DNA from 3 places in the Megasphaera sp. UPII 135-E genome. Region 3 is predicted to be linked to each of the others. Evidence: riboswitches for the same ligand, from Rfam matches in the RefSeq annotation. Region 3 holds a riboswitch; each other region holds the start of a gene.

Region 1 (5,395 bases), on a different contig from region 3:
GCGGCAGTATTTGCAGGCTAAACAGACGGCGAAGACGGCGCAGCAGCAGTATAAGGCGTTGCTGGCAGACACCAATACGTTGCGGAAAGCCATGCATAAAGAAGAGTTGGTTGAAAATTTGGCACAACCTATTTTTACTACCGACGGGCAGGTGAATCCTTCGGTCTTAAAGGGGTCCTCGTCGGGGCAGCCCGTACCGACTCCGGCCGAAAACGCGCAGGTACAGGCGAACAGTCGCCGGATTGCCGATAATACGGCAAAGATTGCGGCCTTGGATAAGCGGGTGACGCAAGTGGCGCAGGATGTCAAGAAAGTGGGCGCTCGTGCGGCGGCCTTAGCAGGATTACATCCTGTTGATGATGGTACGGCTAAATTCAGCATAGCTGCTTCTACTGGTGTATATAAGGGCGAAAATGCGATGGCTATGGGCTTATTCTATCGTCCGACACGAGATATTCTCATCAGTGCAGGGAGTACTGTTGGTGATGAAGTGGCATATAACGTAGGTGTTAGCATTAAGGTTGGCACAGCAACGGTGCATGAAAAGATGGCAACATCAACACCGACTACGCAAGAATTGTATCGTGTTATCGAAACGTTGCAACGTCATATTGTCGCATTGGAACATAAAGTACAACAAATGGATGAAACCAATATGGCAAGACAAGTTAAGTAAGGCGTGATAAAAGAGGCTCCGATGGAGCCTCTTTTTGGGTAGACAAAAAGGACAGGGAAGAGATATGCTTCCCTGTCCTTTTTTTGAGGATTTATAATAAGGTGCGAATGGCATCGGCTATTTTTTGAGCGATATAGGCATTATTCATGGTATATACATGAATGCCATCGACGCCATGGGCTAAAAGATCAATAATTTGGGCGATAGCATAGGCGATGCCAGCATCACGCATGGCAACAGGATTATCGCCGTATTTGGCGATGAGGTGTTGGTAGTGTAGGGGTAAGGTAGCACCACAGAGGGATACCATGCGTTCAATTTGTTTTTTATTGGTTACGGGCATGATACCGGCGGCAATGGGTACATGAATGGATGCAATTTCACACCGTTCTAAAAAGCGATAAAATAAGGTGTTATCAAAAAATAATTGTGAAATGAGAGAAGAGGCCCCGGCATCTACTTTTTCTTTTAAGTGAATAATATCTAAGGCGGGACGTTTTGATTCAACATGTCCTTCAGGATAACAAGCACCGATAATATGAAAATCGGGGGATTCTTTTTTGATGAAGCGGATTAAATCACTGGCGTGAGCAAAGTCATGGGCAGGTTCTTTTTCCGGGGTCATATCACCGCGTAAAGCGAGGATTTTATGAATACGATGTTTTTTCAATTCTTTGAGGGTATTGCACACTTCTTCTTTTGTCAGATAGATGCCCGGAAGATGGGCAACGGGTTCTAAATTAAATTGCTCTTTTATGGTAGCTGCAATTTCGGCGGTACGATTACTTCCCGTTCCTTGAGCACCGCAAGTTACACTGATAAAATCAGGATGTAGTACACTTAATTCGGTAAGGGTGGGATAAACGGAGGCGAGGGGCATTTCTTTTTTTGGAGGGAAGACTTCAAGTGAGAATGTAGTTTTATTTTTTACTGACATGGTAAAACTCCTTTGTAATGATAAACAGGTACCGTTAACAGGTACCTGTTTTATGATGATATTAAAAGCTTGGCAGAATAGCGCCTTTATATTTCGTTTCAATAAATTTTTTCACTTCTGGGGATTGTAAGGCCTTGATTAATTTTTGAATTTCTGGACGATTTTCATCACCGCTCCGAACCACTAAAATGTTTGCGTATGGCGAATCTTTTGGTTCTAAGAACAACGCATCTTTTAATGGATTTAAGCCTACGGGAATAGCAAAGTTGGTGTTTATTACAGCGAGGGTCACGTCATCAATAGCACGTGGAACTTGGGCTGCATCGAGTTCAACGAATTTTAAATGATGTGGATTTTCGACAATGTCTTGTAAGGTCGAGGTAACAGAACCACCATTTTTTAATTTTAATAAGCCTGCACTTTGGAGCAATAATAACGAACGACCACCGTTTGTGGGATCATTTGGAATAGCTATTTTGCTGTTGTCTGTTACGGCTTTTAAATCTTTTATTTTATGGGAATAGATACCCATAGGTTCGATATGTACTTTGGCAACGGCTTTTAATGTAGTGCCACGTTCTTCATTAAATTTATCAAGATAAGGGGTGTGTTGATAGAAATTAGCATCGATTTCCTTATCTTGTAGGGATAAATTAGGTTTTACGTAATCTGTAAATTCTACAATTTTTAAGTTTACTCCTTCTTTTTCGAGTAACGGTTTAATTTCTTTTAAAATTTCTTCATGTGGTACAGGTGTAGCACCTACGGTTACGGTTACGGTTCCTTTAGCGGTAGATTCATTGGTTGTACCGCCACAGCCAGATACAAGCAATCCTAAGGCAACGAGTGCGGTGGCTGCAAGTGTAGCAAAACGATTTCTTTTTTTCATTATATTTCCTCCTTTTTTCATCGGGATCGCTTTTGTTATCCAATAAAAAAATCCTCTTTCCGTGAAGAGAAAGAGGTAACTGTAATTTATCTCTCGGAATCTCTTCCGCAGGAATTAGCACCGTCGTTATCGGTTGCCGGGTTTCATCGGGCCAGTCCCTCCACCACTCTGGATAAAAGCGTATCTATTTTGATGTTGCATTTATTATACCATTATACGTGTATTTGTCAATTGATAAATCGATAAAAAAGTTTGTGTTTTTTATAATATAAAATACTTGACAAATATTTTTTTTTGCGTATACTAATAACAACAGCAATTATAGTATGTCGATGATCGAAACGAGTATACATACAGTGACGGGTACAGCGAGCCGATGGTAGTGTAAGTTCGGCCCTGCTCCGTATGGGGAATGGATTCGAGAGATGCAGCCTGAAACGGTAGGAGTAGGGTGAGCCGGTGTTGTTCCATCGTTAAAAAAGAACCGTGTATCGCTTCGGCCGTACATGTAGAGTGAACGCACGGCGTTAATGTGGGTGGTACCGCGGAAGTTGATGAGTCTTTCGTCCCAATAGGGATGAAAGGCTTTTTTTGTATGGAAAGGAGAAAATGAGATGCTGGAAATGAGAAATATTTCTTTTGCTTATGACAAAGGAGCCTCTGTATTATCAAATTTACAATTACAAATTCATGAGGGTGAATGTATTGCTTTATGTGGAAGAAATGGTAGTGGTAAAACAACGATTACACGATTGTTAATGGGATTAGAAAAACCGCAACAGGGGTCTATATATTACAAAGGGAAGAATATTACTACGTGGTCTCCAGCAGAGCGAAGCCGTATTATTGGATATGTGTTTCAGAATCCTGAGCGGCAGATGTTTCGACCAACTGTACGTGAAGAAGTTGCGTATGGGGTGAAACAGCTTCATTTGACGGAAGAAGAGCAACAAACACGGGTAGCTGAAGCGTTACGAGAAACGGGACTTTTTGAAGTTGCCGAGGCCTATCCACTGAATTTGAATCGCAGTGAGAAACAGCGGGTTGCTATTGCTTCAGCACTGGCGATGAAAACGAAATTTGTCGTGTTGGATGAACCGACAAGCGGTCAGGATAGGGCATCGACAAAGCGATTAATGGAATTGTTGCAGAAGGTACATCAGCAGGGAATTACGGTTGTTTTGATTACGCATGATATGGATGTTATTGCTGAATATTGTCAGCGCGTGATTGCTTTGGGTGCTGGGGGGATCCGTTTTGATGGTACGCCGGAAGCGTTATTTACGACATGTGAGGAGTTGTATTCGTTGGGGTTGCGGCGACCTGCTTGCGTTCGCCTTTCGTTGGCGGTGCCGGCGGTGGGATATTGCAGGACCATGCGGGAGTTTACCGCGAAGATGAGCCAATATATAGGAGGTAATGTGTAATGAAACGATTTGTGCCTTTGAGTAAGTTAATTGCTACGTTTGCTTTTTCTTTTTGTGCATTGGTTATGCATACGCCGGGGCCTCTTGTGGGATGGGTTATCTTAGAGCTTATTTTGTTACTTATTAGCGGACAGTTGCGACAGAATGGAAAAGCCGTATTTAGTTTAGTGATTTTTGCAGTTTTTTTAGGGGGGGTGCAATATTTAGGTGGCGGTTCGTTGGTATCTGCTTATGTAACGGGGTTACGTATGTTGGCGATGACGATCATCTTTATTATTTTATTGACAACGACACGCTTACAAGATTTGACTGCTTCATTGGTAACGCAATTGCGTATTCCTTATGAATATGCTTTTATGTTTACGGCGGCACTTCGTTTTGTTCCTGATTTTATCGCGGAAAGTAAGCATGTACAGGAAGCACAGTCTTGCCGTGGATTGGTATCTACGGGAAATGTGTTTAAAAAGTCAATTCAATATATGAGTGTAGTACAACCGTTGTTATTAAAGTCGCTAGGGCGTGCAGAAACAATGGCGTTGAGCTTGGAGTTGCGGGGCTTTGGCAGTACGGAACATCAGTTTATGAGTAATGTGAGATTGACTAGTCGGGATTATATATTAGTGGTTGTGATGGTAGCTGTAAGTGTAGGGATGGTTTACCTACGTATGCAGGGACAGGTATAGGAGGAAAGGGTATGCAAGTAGTAAAAGATATGGCAACATTAGAATTTCAACATCGTCAAGGTGGTCAGTTTCGGTGGATTACAATATCTACGTTATTATTAGCTGTAGGAACGATTTTGCATCTTGTTTCACCGAGCGTTGGTGGGGTCACGCCTAATTGGTCTACTGCTGCATATGGAGTGGCTATTTGTTTGACGCGTCCTTCATATAAACAAGGATTAGGTATTGGTTTAGTCGCTGCATTAATTAATATGTTAACGTCTAAATCGGGATTTCCTTATGGCAATTTGTTGAGTGAACCCGTTGGGGCATTGACGTGTACCTTTTTAGTTCATTGTTTGCCGCATGCACAAATTAAAGGTAAATCGTTATTGCCCAGTCTTTGCGGTTTTATTGGTACATTTATGAGTGGCCTGGTATTTGTTTCTATTTTAAAAGTTGTGATGAATTTACCTATGGTTGTATATTTTACAGGGATGATTCCTTTAGTTGCCATTGTTGGTGTATTAAATGCGTTAGTTACGCCAGTATTATATTTTCCTGCCTTGCGCTTATTTGTATCCCGGGGATTGTTGGATACGGCACAGGTCGAAAAGAAGGCATCTGATCATAGTCAATTAGTGTTAAAACCGACACAAGAGGGGCTTATTTCACTAGAACATGTATCGTATATTTATAATCGTCAAAAAACGCCCGTTTTACAAGATGTGCAGTTTACTATTCAGAAAGGTGATTTTTTGGTTCTTACGGGTGCATCGGGAAGTGGTAAAAGTTCTGTATGCA
Region 2 (5,395 bases), on a different contig from region 3:
AGCATTCGCTCCTAACCGAGATTTATCTGCGGTGCCATCCGCTTGAATCATGGCTTGATCCAATTCATATTGATGCAATAGTGACTTACCTGTTAACAACTGTGCGATCGCTTTATTTACATGTTTAGTAGCTACGCGAACGCCTTTACCAGCAAATCTAGCACGATCACCATCACGCAATTCTAATGCTTCAAACTGCCCTGTTGAAGCCCCACTGGGAGAAGAGCCTCTGCCTAACACCCCATTATCACCTAAAACATCTGCTTGTACCGTAGGATTGCCTCGAGAATCTAATATTTCCCGTCCTTTTATAGACTTAATACGTACCTCTTTCATGTATAATCCTCCTTTTACATTTACACTTTTCTTTATTATACAATGGAATATATTCAACTCCTACCATTATATACTACTTTTCTGCGACTGTAATGTCACATTGAAATATCTCCTGACCTATACAATGTATCCAATACCCAAGCAACTGAGCATATGTTCCCTTTGATCTTTCTGCCATCTGAATAGCACCTTCCAACATCTGATTAGCCCATGCAGTATCAAACCTCAAAAAGTGCCCTTTTTCTTGTTTCGTCTGTACGGTAATCCAAATGGGTTCAAATAAGTCTTGCGTCATTTGTTCTATCCGCTTACTAATCTTATAGACACAACCCGTATGCTTAGCTTGCTTATCTAAAAATACCAGCAACCGTTGATCCGTATCTCGCGAAATATGACATGCCGATAACGGATATTGTTCTTGCCTCCTAGGCGTTAATAAACGATATGCTCCCATTTTTAATAATTCATACGTTCTATCATCATACGGGGACTCCATTTCAATAATTTTTTCTCTTAACTCTCCCGCATTTTTCACTATACGACAAGTATAATCCGTCCATTTTCTTTCTCCCAAAAATTGTTTCGTCTGTTCGTCAATATTAGGTACCGCTGAAGTTAACCAAATCATACTTTTTCGTGTATCATCGATATATAAGCAAGGTATATCTAAATACAACTCACCATGACAAAACGGACAAATATGAAAAAAGAATGATTCGTCATTCAACACCTTATCATATATCTGCAAAGCCCCCTCCCGATGAATATGAGAAAAGCCAATAACCCCACTTTTATGCTGACAAGTAGGACACGTTATGACTACTTCTTGAATAATATACCCCATTTGCATCTATACCATATCCTCCCTATGTACGAATATGTTTGCCCAACAAGCTATTTTATATAATCTCTGACCATTATTATAGCATACAAATGAACGTCATAAAAAAACAGCTATTTTATATATATTTTTTTTGTTTATTTTATTACAATTTTATTTTATTTGTAACGGTAAATTTGTTATACTAAAAAAAAGATATATAGTGGAGGTGGGGTACCATGAGTGAAGAAAAACGTATATTTTTATCCATACGAATGATTAGTTTTTCTGGTTCATTAGTAACTACTGCATTAACAGTTGTCGCCCCCATTATAGGCATTTGTTTACACATTGAGACCGAACAAGTAAGCTGGATTTTAGCAGCAATTTTAATCCCTTCTGCTGCCCTTTTACTCCCCTTAGGTCGATTATCCGATCTATATGGTAGACAACGGCTCTATACGCATTCCCTGCTGATGTATGCATTAACATCAGCCCTTGCTGCATTTACCCCTAACCTAGCGTTTTTGCTATGTTGTTGTATTGGTCAAGGAATTGCCTTAGCTGGAATTTTTGTATCCTACATTCCCTTATTATTAGCCAATATTCCTTTCCGTGAACACGGAAAATATTTAGGGGCATGTGTATCCATGACCTATTTAGGACTAGCCCTAGGCCCTGTTATCGGTGGATTAATTGCCGATACTATTGGTTGGAGATATGTATTTATCTTTGCTGCCTTATTTTCATTAGGTGCTTATATTGTCATGTTACCCGTTCATCGTGAATGGTATTCTCCCACAGCACCTTTTGTAAATGCCATAAGTACACTCCTTGTCGTTCTAGGATTATTGTTCTTTTTAGGCGGTTTATCTCTATATGCGTCCCATCCCTATTATCTTCCTCTGGGATTTTTTCTCCTTATTGCTTTTATTCTACACGAATATCGATCCAAACATCCCCTATTACCACTCTTTCTATTTAAAAACAAACAATTTTCTTTTGCCAATATTACCGCCTTTATCCAATATAGTGCTACTTATGGCTTAACGTTTCTCCTCTCCTTGTATTTACAACTGATACACGATATTTCCCCCTCAACAACTGGACTAATTTTACTTATTCAACCTTTATTAATGAGCCTCTTCTCTACGCCAGCAGGAATCGCTTCTGATAAATACGGATGCCTTATCATATCAACATTAGGTATGATATTATCAACACTAGGATTACTTGGTTTCGCCTTTATTCCTCAATGCTCTATCCCTTTAATTATTATTTTTCTCTGCTTTACAGGTGCTGGCTCCGCCCTTTTTGGGGCTCCTAATAACAAAGCGATTATGCAAGCCGTATCACATGAACACCACAGTCTAGCTGCTAGTACCTTAGCATTATCAAGAACCGTAGGTCAATCGCTCAGTCTCGCTCTCGTAACGTATATATTAGCAGGTTTTGCCTTACAGACCACTAATAACGCCCTTGTCTTATCCGCAGCACTACATCTCTTATATATCCTATTTGCAGGATTATCACTATTGGGAACCATTATCTCCATGTACGTATTAGTTAAAAGATAACACTTACTTTTTTCTCTTTTTTTGATATACTATTACTATATATTCATCAGAAAGGAGATCTCCAATGAAAAAACAATTAATAACTGGAGCAATTGCATTATCCGTTATCACTTGTAGTGGTATCGCTACTACACAAGCTTTTAATTTTGGTTCCCTTTTAAAATTAGGCGGTGTTTCCGTTCTGGTAAATCGCTACGGCGAACAAATAAATACCGTCCTAAATAATGTATTAATTAAAACCGGTGCTGGCACCAATTATGCCACCAAAGTAGTTCCTGTCCTCAGTGTCGGTACGGGCAACTATATTGGTGCAGTTCAAGTAATTGGTCCCCAAAAGCAAGTACAAAAAGTAAAGGCCGTAGGTCAACTAGAGGCTAGCATAAATGGAATTGCTCGTGCTAATACCTATATTCCATTAGCTAGTACTAATATAACGAATCTCAGCCGTGTTGATGGCGTTGGAGTTTCTGCTGTCGTTGACTTGAAATTGTAACTAATTTGTATAAATTTATAAATTGACCTTATCACAAACCTATGATAAGATACAAAACAACAAAAGCATACCGTCTTTTCATCAAGAGCAGTTGAGGGATTGGCCCGATGAAACTGCAGCAACCCCCCTTTCCAACGGGATAGGTGCTAATTCCTACGGTGTATACCGGCAGATGAACGAATAACAAAAACCGTCATCTGTATGACGGTTTTTTGTTATTCATTTTATGCGAAAGGATTTGATTTTATGAACAAACTTATTCAAAAAATTGCCTCTACTATTTTAATTGCCGCTTGCTTATTAGCAGCTGGTTGTGGATCTCAAACCACCTCAACCAACGAAGTAAGTATTGGCGTTACGGCCGGTCCGCAAGCAGAAGTAATGGACGAAGTCGTAAAAGAAGCTGCAAAGCAAGGCATTAAAATCAAAGTCGTAGAATTTAATGACTATGTACAACCGAATAAAGCTTTAGCCGAAAAAGATATTAATATGAACTCTATGCAACATCAACCATATTTAAATAATGTCATCAAAAAAGAAGGACTTCCCCTTGTTTCTATTGGCAAGACCATCATTTTACCCATGGCCGTCTATTCTCACACTTATAAAAAGATAGCCGATATAGCTCCTGGAACAAAAGTTGCTATACCTAATGATCCAACAAACGGTGCACGTGCTTTATTACTATTACAAAAAGCAGGCTTAATTACCTTAAAAAATGGGAATGATATATCCGCTTCTGTACGGGATGTTGTGAAAAATCCGAAAAATTTAAAATTTATTGAATTAGACGCAGCACAAATTCCTCGTTCCCTCGATGACACAGGTATTGCTTGCATTAATACAAACTATGCTATTCCAGCTGGATTAAATCCACAAAAAGATTCACTCCTCATAGAAAGTAAAGATTCTCCCTATGCAAATGTATTTGCCGTTCATACGGGCGATGAAACAAACGAAACCTATAAAAAGATTGTTTCAATTTATCAATCTGAACCAATTCGTAAATTTATCAACAATCAGTTCAAAGGTGCTGTTCTCCCCGCTTTTTAATCAATCTATACAAGTATAATCAATGACATTCAAAAAAGACAAACGTTCACTTTTATGATATACTAATTACATTAACAACATAATAGCTGTTAATGATCGATAGATAAGGAGTGAATAGGATGAACATTATAAATGCTACAACAGAAAATTTTGATCAACTTGTTTTACAAAGCAAAGGCTCCGTGATTGTTGACTTTTGGGCTACCTGGTGTGGTCATTGTACCACCATGCTCCCCATTGTAGAATCTATCATAGCGGATCATCCTGAAGTTACGCTAGTAAAAGTAAATGTAGATGAACAACCCGCCTTGGCAATGCGATATGAAGTGAATGTAATTCCCACGTTATTATTTGTAAAAGATGGGTCTATACAACATACCACAATCGGAGATCAAACAAAAGAATACTTAGAATCACTATTATAAAAAAGAAATAAAAAAAAGAAACAGTATCGAAAAGATACTGTTTCTTTTTATATATATATGTGTTAGAGAGGTATGAATCAACCATTTTCAACGCTATTTATTATGCTTGTGCAGCAGCTTTGCCCAATGCTTCGCATTCTTCTGAATTATTCGGTGTTTCATTAACAATAGCTGTACCGATAACCGTAGCACCTGCATCTTTTACACGTTGTTCCCATGCATCCATCCATTCGCCAGTACCCCAGCCATAAGAGCCAAATAAGCCTACTTTTTTACCGCTTAATTTGGGTAATAAATCAGCAACAAACGGTTCTACTACAGTTTCTTCTAATTCTTCTGCTCCCATTGCAGGGCAGCCTAATAAGATAACATCTTTAGATGCTACGGTATCAACATCCGTGTCATCAAACAAAACTGATTCAACTTCTGCACCTGCTGCTTTTGCTGCTGCTTCAATTTCTTGGGCCATTGCTTCCGTGTTACCAGTGCCACTCCAATATACGATTTCTACCATAACAAAATTCCTCCTTACGCTACAATGAGCGATTCTAATGATGTCCCCACAGCAAGCTGCCTACTATAGGTTCGACGACAACATTCAAACTTACGGAACAGTTGCATTGCCTTTTCCGTATCACCATAAACTTTCCATTCTCCACATAATTTAGCATGACAACCTCTGTGTTGAATA
Region 3 (5,395 bases):
CTTTTAATACCCAATTATACAATGGACGATGTGCTTCAAACTCTAACGTACAAATAGAATGAGTAATACGTTCAATTGCATCTGAAACAGGATGGGCAAAATCATACATAGGATAAATGCACCATGTATTTCCAGTTCGATGATGAGATGCATGTAAAATACGGTATAATACGGGATCCCGCATGTTAAGGTTAGGACTAGCCATATCAATCTTGGCCCGTAAAACCTTTTCCCCGTCTTGATATTTTCCTTCTTTCATTTCCTGAAATAATCGTAAATTTTCTTCTACACTACGATCGCGGTACGGACTTTCCTTACCAGGTTCATTAAAAGTTCCACGATAAGCATGAATTTCTTCCCCCGATAAATCATCGACATAAGCTTTTCCAAGCGAAATTAATTTCACGGCGTAATCGTATAAAATAGGGAAATAATCAGAGGCGTAAAACATACGATCATCCCATGAAAATCCTAACCATTCAACATCTTCTTTTATCGAATTAACATATTCCGTGTCTTCCTTTGAGGGATTTGTATCATCAAAGCGTAAATTCGTAATACCGCCATATTTTTTTGCAATCCCAAAATTTAAACAAATTGATTTCGCATGCCCAATATGCAAATACCCATTCGGTTCAGGTGGAAAACGGGTATGAATTCGATCTCCATATTTTTTTTCTTGTATATCTTTTTCTATACTTGATTCAATAAAATTTTTGTTTTTTTCCTGTTCCATGAACGGTCTCCCCTTTGCATATAATATGTAATTCTAACACAAAATAAAATTAGATTCTAGTAAAAAGACCTTTCCCTTTATTAGCGACGTGTAATCATTCGATACCACGCATAATAATAAGCCTTAAGCAATACTTTAAATTCAAAAAAGGTAGTCTTTCCCTGCGATTTTAAAAATTGGTGTACCATTTTTTTATGTGATGATTGATGGCAGGCTCGAAGAGATGATTCGCCCACAACACTACGATATTTACCATCTTCTTCCCACTCAAAACACAAATCATTATCTAAAGCATATAAAGATATTGCACCGGCAGCTATAAAAACCTTCCAATTATCTGCTTGAAAGCGTATGGGCGTATTCAAGTTAATAATTATTTCTGCTGCTTTTCTGTTAATAATATATGCAATAGCGCCACTAGCACGAAAACATTCATATATTTTTATGTCTTGATATGATTGAATCATTTTACCTAATCGTTTTCTTTTTCTTAAAAGCAATGCCGCTCCACCAGTTTGTTGACTAATAAATGTTTGCATAGCTGATAATAAAGAAGCTGTCATAGTTGTAGAAAAACAAACATCATCTTCAAATATACAAATCGCTTCTTCTTTTGATTGCAAAAATGCACGAAGAATATGCAAATGACTAGCCGCACACCCTACTTCTCCAGGAAGCATCGCCGTATTATTGGAGATTTCACCTAATCGTGCAGAAGACATTATTCGTCCATCAATACCTTGAAAAAAAATCGGTTTTATTCCTATTTTAGTAAATTCAGCTTGCGCATGTTCTTGACGTTTTTTTTCATTAGCCGTGGTTAATACATAGCATTTCATGCACGCCTACCTCCTCAATGCAATAATTCGGGATGCTTGATTACCCATGCCGTCCATTCACACCATGCTTGCCTTTCTTTATAAAAACAAGTAATTCCCTTCGTCTGTTCCATTTCCGTATCTTCTAACGATGACGCTATGGCGTCTTCATAATACCCAATCATATCAGATGTAAGCCAATGATAAGGGGTTATAACCGAATCAATAGGTTCTAAAAAGGACGGTGCGATCGAATAATACTCAAATCCTTCTGGTGCAATTAATTCTAATACGGTTGGCATAATATTCATATGTCCACCAATTTTAGTTTGATAAAACATAGACTGCTGTAAATCAGGATGATACATAGCAAAAGATGTACAATATTTTTCACGTAAAGTTGGATTTTTTTGCGAATACATTTCCGTGTTAAAAGGAATAATAAGTCGTGAATGGTCTCCTGTGACAATGATCAGACTATCTTCATCCAACGTCTGTACCTTACGTATAAATTGGCTCATATAATGATCGGCATACCAATACATACCTAAATTATTTAATAATTTTGAGTCCTGTCGAATATCCGCTGATAAATTAGGCATAATCCGATCTGGATCAAATCCGAATTTACCCACTGGAATCGTATAAGGGGGATGATTTGATGTCGTATAAATGAGATGGAACATAGGGATTTCTGGATCCAGTTTACAAATTTCTTCATATAACCCTTCAAAAAATATGTGATCATAAATACCAAGCCACGTATGAGGTGAATTACTAGGGCAAAATTCAGGGGCCCCTTTCTGTATTTCAAACCCTTGTGCTTTCCCAAACCGGCCAAGACTAGCCCAAGCCGTATTGCCGCCATACCAATAGGCCGTATGATAGCCCAATCTTTGCATTTGTGCCGCAAATGCAGTCGGTACTTGCTTTCGCTGAAATATGGGCATTTCATTAATTTCAAAATTAGCATCAAAAATACCTGAGAATAAACTTGCAAGTGACGGCTGTGAAATCAAGCCTGCCGGTAAAAAATTAGATACCGCTATCGTATGTTCACTTTGCCTAAATGCCTTTCCTCCATCTACTAAATGCAGGTCTTTGTATTTCTCATCAAAAGGAACTTGCGTATAACTTTCTCCTACAATGAAATATATATGCTTTGGTTTTCGTATTTTTGCACCCTTAGCATGACGCAGAAAAAACGACCAATCACGATTTTTCATTTGATCTGTTTTGCCAAATAACGGGATTAATATTTGAGTTGACTCTTCCTCCGTATGTTTTAAGATCTTTTTTTCTTGCTGTTTCAATACTAATTCAATCGCAATCAAATCATCAACAGTTGCTTTAGAAAAAAATGGATCATTTTTTAACAACGTAGGCATATTATTCCTAGATGGTTTAAACAAATGAGATAAATGTCCGCCGTATCGAATCCAATAGAATCCCACCCCAGCTAAGACAAAAAAGAAAAAGTTAACAAGATAGCGAAGGAAAGTATTATCAATCAAAAGATAGGGAATAACAGGTGTAACTAAAATACCAGCAGTAAGAAAATAAACAATTATACTATACGGAATGATCCCCAGTAAAATTATCCATCCATGGTATTGATGTAAAAAGATATCGACAAAATTACCCTTATCTGCATTTTTTCCTAATAACATCGTTTGATTGTAAATATCATGAAATTCTCCATAAAAAATCATCTTCCCCATAAATGCCACATATAAACATAAAGCATATACTACCACCCATAAACAGCGTAAAGAATCCGCTATATTTGCATATGAAACCACGAAAACACTAGGAATAGTAATACATAATAACGATAATAAATATACATAAGCATGAAAATCTAGCCCCCACAAAAATCCAAACCACAGGGATAGACGAACTTTTTTTATAATATAGAGCGTTTTTTTCACCATTTCCATAAAGATAAATAAAAAGAAATCGAAATATTGCAGAAATGATAACAGGAATAAGTATTAACTTTATATCCTGCTGTGCCCCCTCAATAAACATAGTAAACATTATTTCACCTCATTTTTTCTTATCTTTACCAATTAATTATACTATACCATATCACTATTATACATACAAATAAAAAGAAATTTTTTCAAAAGCACTTAAAAGCAGTAGTTTTGCGTTGACAAAAATAATCTAAAATGATAGAATAACTCAAACAATAAATTTAATTCATCGCGAGCAACCGAGGGACTGGCCTTATGACGTTGCGGCAACCCCCAGTTTGGGAAGGTGCCAAATCCAACGGAACATTCCGGCAGATGATGTTATGTGAGAATACAGACCATCATTCTTGTTGATGGTCTTTTTTATTTGTTTATTAAAAAAAAGGAGTTGATACTGTGATTCGTTTAGAGAATATCACCAAAACATATAGCGGTAAGGCAAAAGTAAATGCTTTAAAAGGTATTTCTTTAACTATCGAAGACAGTGAAATTTTTGGTATCATTGGCAAAAGTGGTGCCGGTAAATCTACACTAGTTAGATGTATTAATATGTTAGAAAAACCAACCGAGGGAAACGTCATTATTGACGGTAAAGATTTAACCACATTAACGGAAGCTCAATTACGAGAAGAACGAAAACATATTGGTATGATATTCCAACACTTCAATTTATTATCCTCTCGAACGGTATTTGAAAATATTGCCTTTCCTTTAGAATTAGCTGGAGCCTCCAAAGAAGCCATCGAGAAAAAGGTATCCGATTTGTTAGAACTGGTAAATTTAACTGATCGTAAATATAATTACCCTTCCCAACTTTCAGGTGGTCAAAAGCAACGAGTCGGTATTGCGCGGGCATTGGCAAGCGATCCTAAAATTTTGTTATGTGATGAAGCTACATCAGCATTAGATCCCCAAACGACAAAATCGATTTTAGATTTATTACAAGACATCAATAAGCGCTTAGGCATAACCATTGTTATAATTACACATGAAATGAGCGTTGTAAAAGATATTTGCCATCGTGTTGCCGTTATTGAAGGCGGTATCATCAAAGAATCCGGTCGTGTGGTGGATGTATTTTCGAATCCTCAATCAGAAACGATGCAAGAATTTGTGAAATCAGTTATTAATATGGAGTTACCAAAAGGACTAAAAAAATTAGGTATTTCTCCCCAACCTGCGCCAAACCTTTCCATGCTTGTGCGTTTGCGGTTTAAAGGTGCTTTAACAGGTGATCCGTTGGTTGCTTCAGTGGTTCGCAAGTTCAATATTAATGTTAGTGTATTATATGGCAATATTGATTATATCCAAAACGAACGCTTTGGCTATTTAGTTATTATTATATTAGGCGATATGGAAACACAGGCAAAAGCCTATTCCTATATCAAAACATTACCCGTAAAAAGTGAGGTGTTAGGATATGTCCCTAGAAATTGTTGATTTAATGCTCCAAGGAATTCAAGAAACATTAATAATGGTGATTGTTTCTACCATCATTGCCGCTATCATCGGTATTCCTTTGGGAGTTACATTAGTTATAACATCAAAAAATCATATTTTACAACATAAACATATTCATCAAATATTAGGAGCTATCGTTAATATTATTCGCTCTATTCCCTTTATTATTTTAATGGTTGCGATTATTCCTTTTACACGACTAGTCGTTGGTACTTCTATTGGCACCACTGCTGCTTGTGTTCCCTTAACCATCGTTGCCATTCCTTTTTTAAGTCGTTTAGTGGAAACGTCTATTCGTGATGTTGATTTTGGATTAGTCGAAGCCGCTGAATCTATGGGTGCTTCCCCTTTTCAAATTATTCGCAAAGTATTATTACCGGAAGCACTACCGACAATTATTA

What was found. Region 3 has a riboswitch for S-adenosylmethionine ahead of HMPREF1040_RS04445 (methionine ABC transporter ATP-binding protein). Riboswitches for the same ligand answer to the same signal wherever they lie in the genome.
Region 1: it holds a riboswitch for S-adenosylmethionine, as region 3 does, so the genes downstream of both, HMPREF1040_RS00100 (MetQ/NlpA family ABC transporter substrate-binding protein) here and HMPREF1040_RS04445 (methionine ABC transporter ATP-binding protein) in region 3, are expected to answer to the same signal.
Region 2: it holds a riboswitch for S-adenosylmethionine, as region 3 does, so the genes downstream of both, HMPREF1040_RS00710 (MetQ/NlpA family ABC transporter substrate-binding protein) here and HMPREF1040_RS04445 (methionine ABC transporter ATP-binding protein) in region 3, are expected to answer to the same signal.

Annotation. Positions count from the first base shown of each region.
Region 1 is NZ_AFUG01000003.1:4,541-9,935, forward strand. Features, by position in the region: gene HMPREF1040_RS00090 (YadA-like family protein) at 1-676, shown strand, start outside; gene metF (methylenetetrahydrofolate reductase [NAD(P)H]) at 768-1,613, opposite strand; gene HMPREF1040_RS00100 (MetQ/NlpA family ABC transporter substrate-binding protein) at 1,675-2,502, opposite strand; SAM riboswitch class I at 2,586-2,681, opposite strand; gene HMPREF1040_RS00105 (energy-coupling factor ABC transporter ATP-binding protein) at 3,117-3,929, shown strand; gene HMPREF1040_RS00110 (energy-coupling factor transporter transmembrane protein EcfT) at 3,929-4,612, shown strand; gene HMPREF1040_RS00115 (tryptophan transporter) at 4,624-5,395, shown strand, end outside.
Region 2 is NZ_AFUG01000006.1:19,772-25,166, forward strand. Features, by position in the region: gene eno (phosphopyruvate hydratase) at 1-336, opposite strand, end outside; gene HMPREF1040_RS00695 (CpXC domain-containing protein) at 410-1,186, opposite strand; gene HMPREF1040_RS00700 (MFS transporter) at 1,396-2,733, shown strand; gene HMPREF1040_RS00705 (hypothetical protein) at 2,798-3,226, shown strand; SAM riboswitch class I at 3,302-3,405, shown strand; gene HMPREF1040_RS00710 (MetQ/NlpA family ABC transporter substrate-binding protein) at 3,473-4,279, shown strand; gene trxA (thioredoxin) at 4,399-4,704, shown strand; gene HMPREF1040_RS00720 (flavodoxin) at 4,805-5,218, opposite strand; gene HMPREF1040_RS00725 (DUF3793 family protein) at 5,233-5,395, opposite strand, start outside.
Region 3 is NZ_AFUG01000032.1:17,300-22,694, reverse strand. Features, by position in the region: gene HMPREF1040_RS04460 (glutamine--tRNA ligase/YqeY domain fusion protein) at 1-736, opposite strand, end outside; gene HMPREF1040_RS04455 (glycosyltransferase family 25 protein) at 817-1,575, opposite strand; gene HMPREF1040_RS04450 (LTA synthase family protein) at 1,590-3,275, opposite strand; SAM riboswitch class I at 3,757-3,855, shown strand; gene HMPREF1040_RS04445 (methionine ABC transporter ATP-binding protein) at 3,930-4,973, shown strand; gene HMPREF1040_RS04440 (methionine ABC transporter permease) at 4,954-5,395, shown strand, end outside.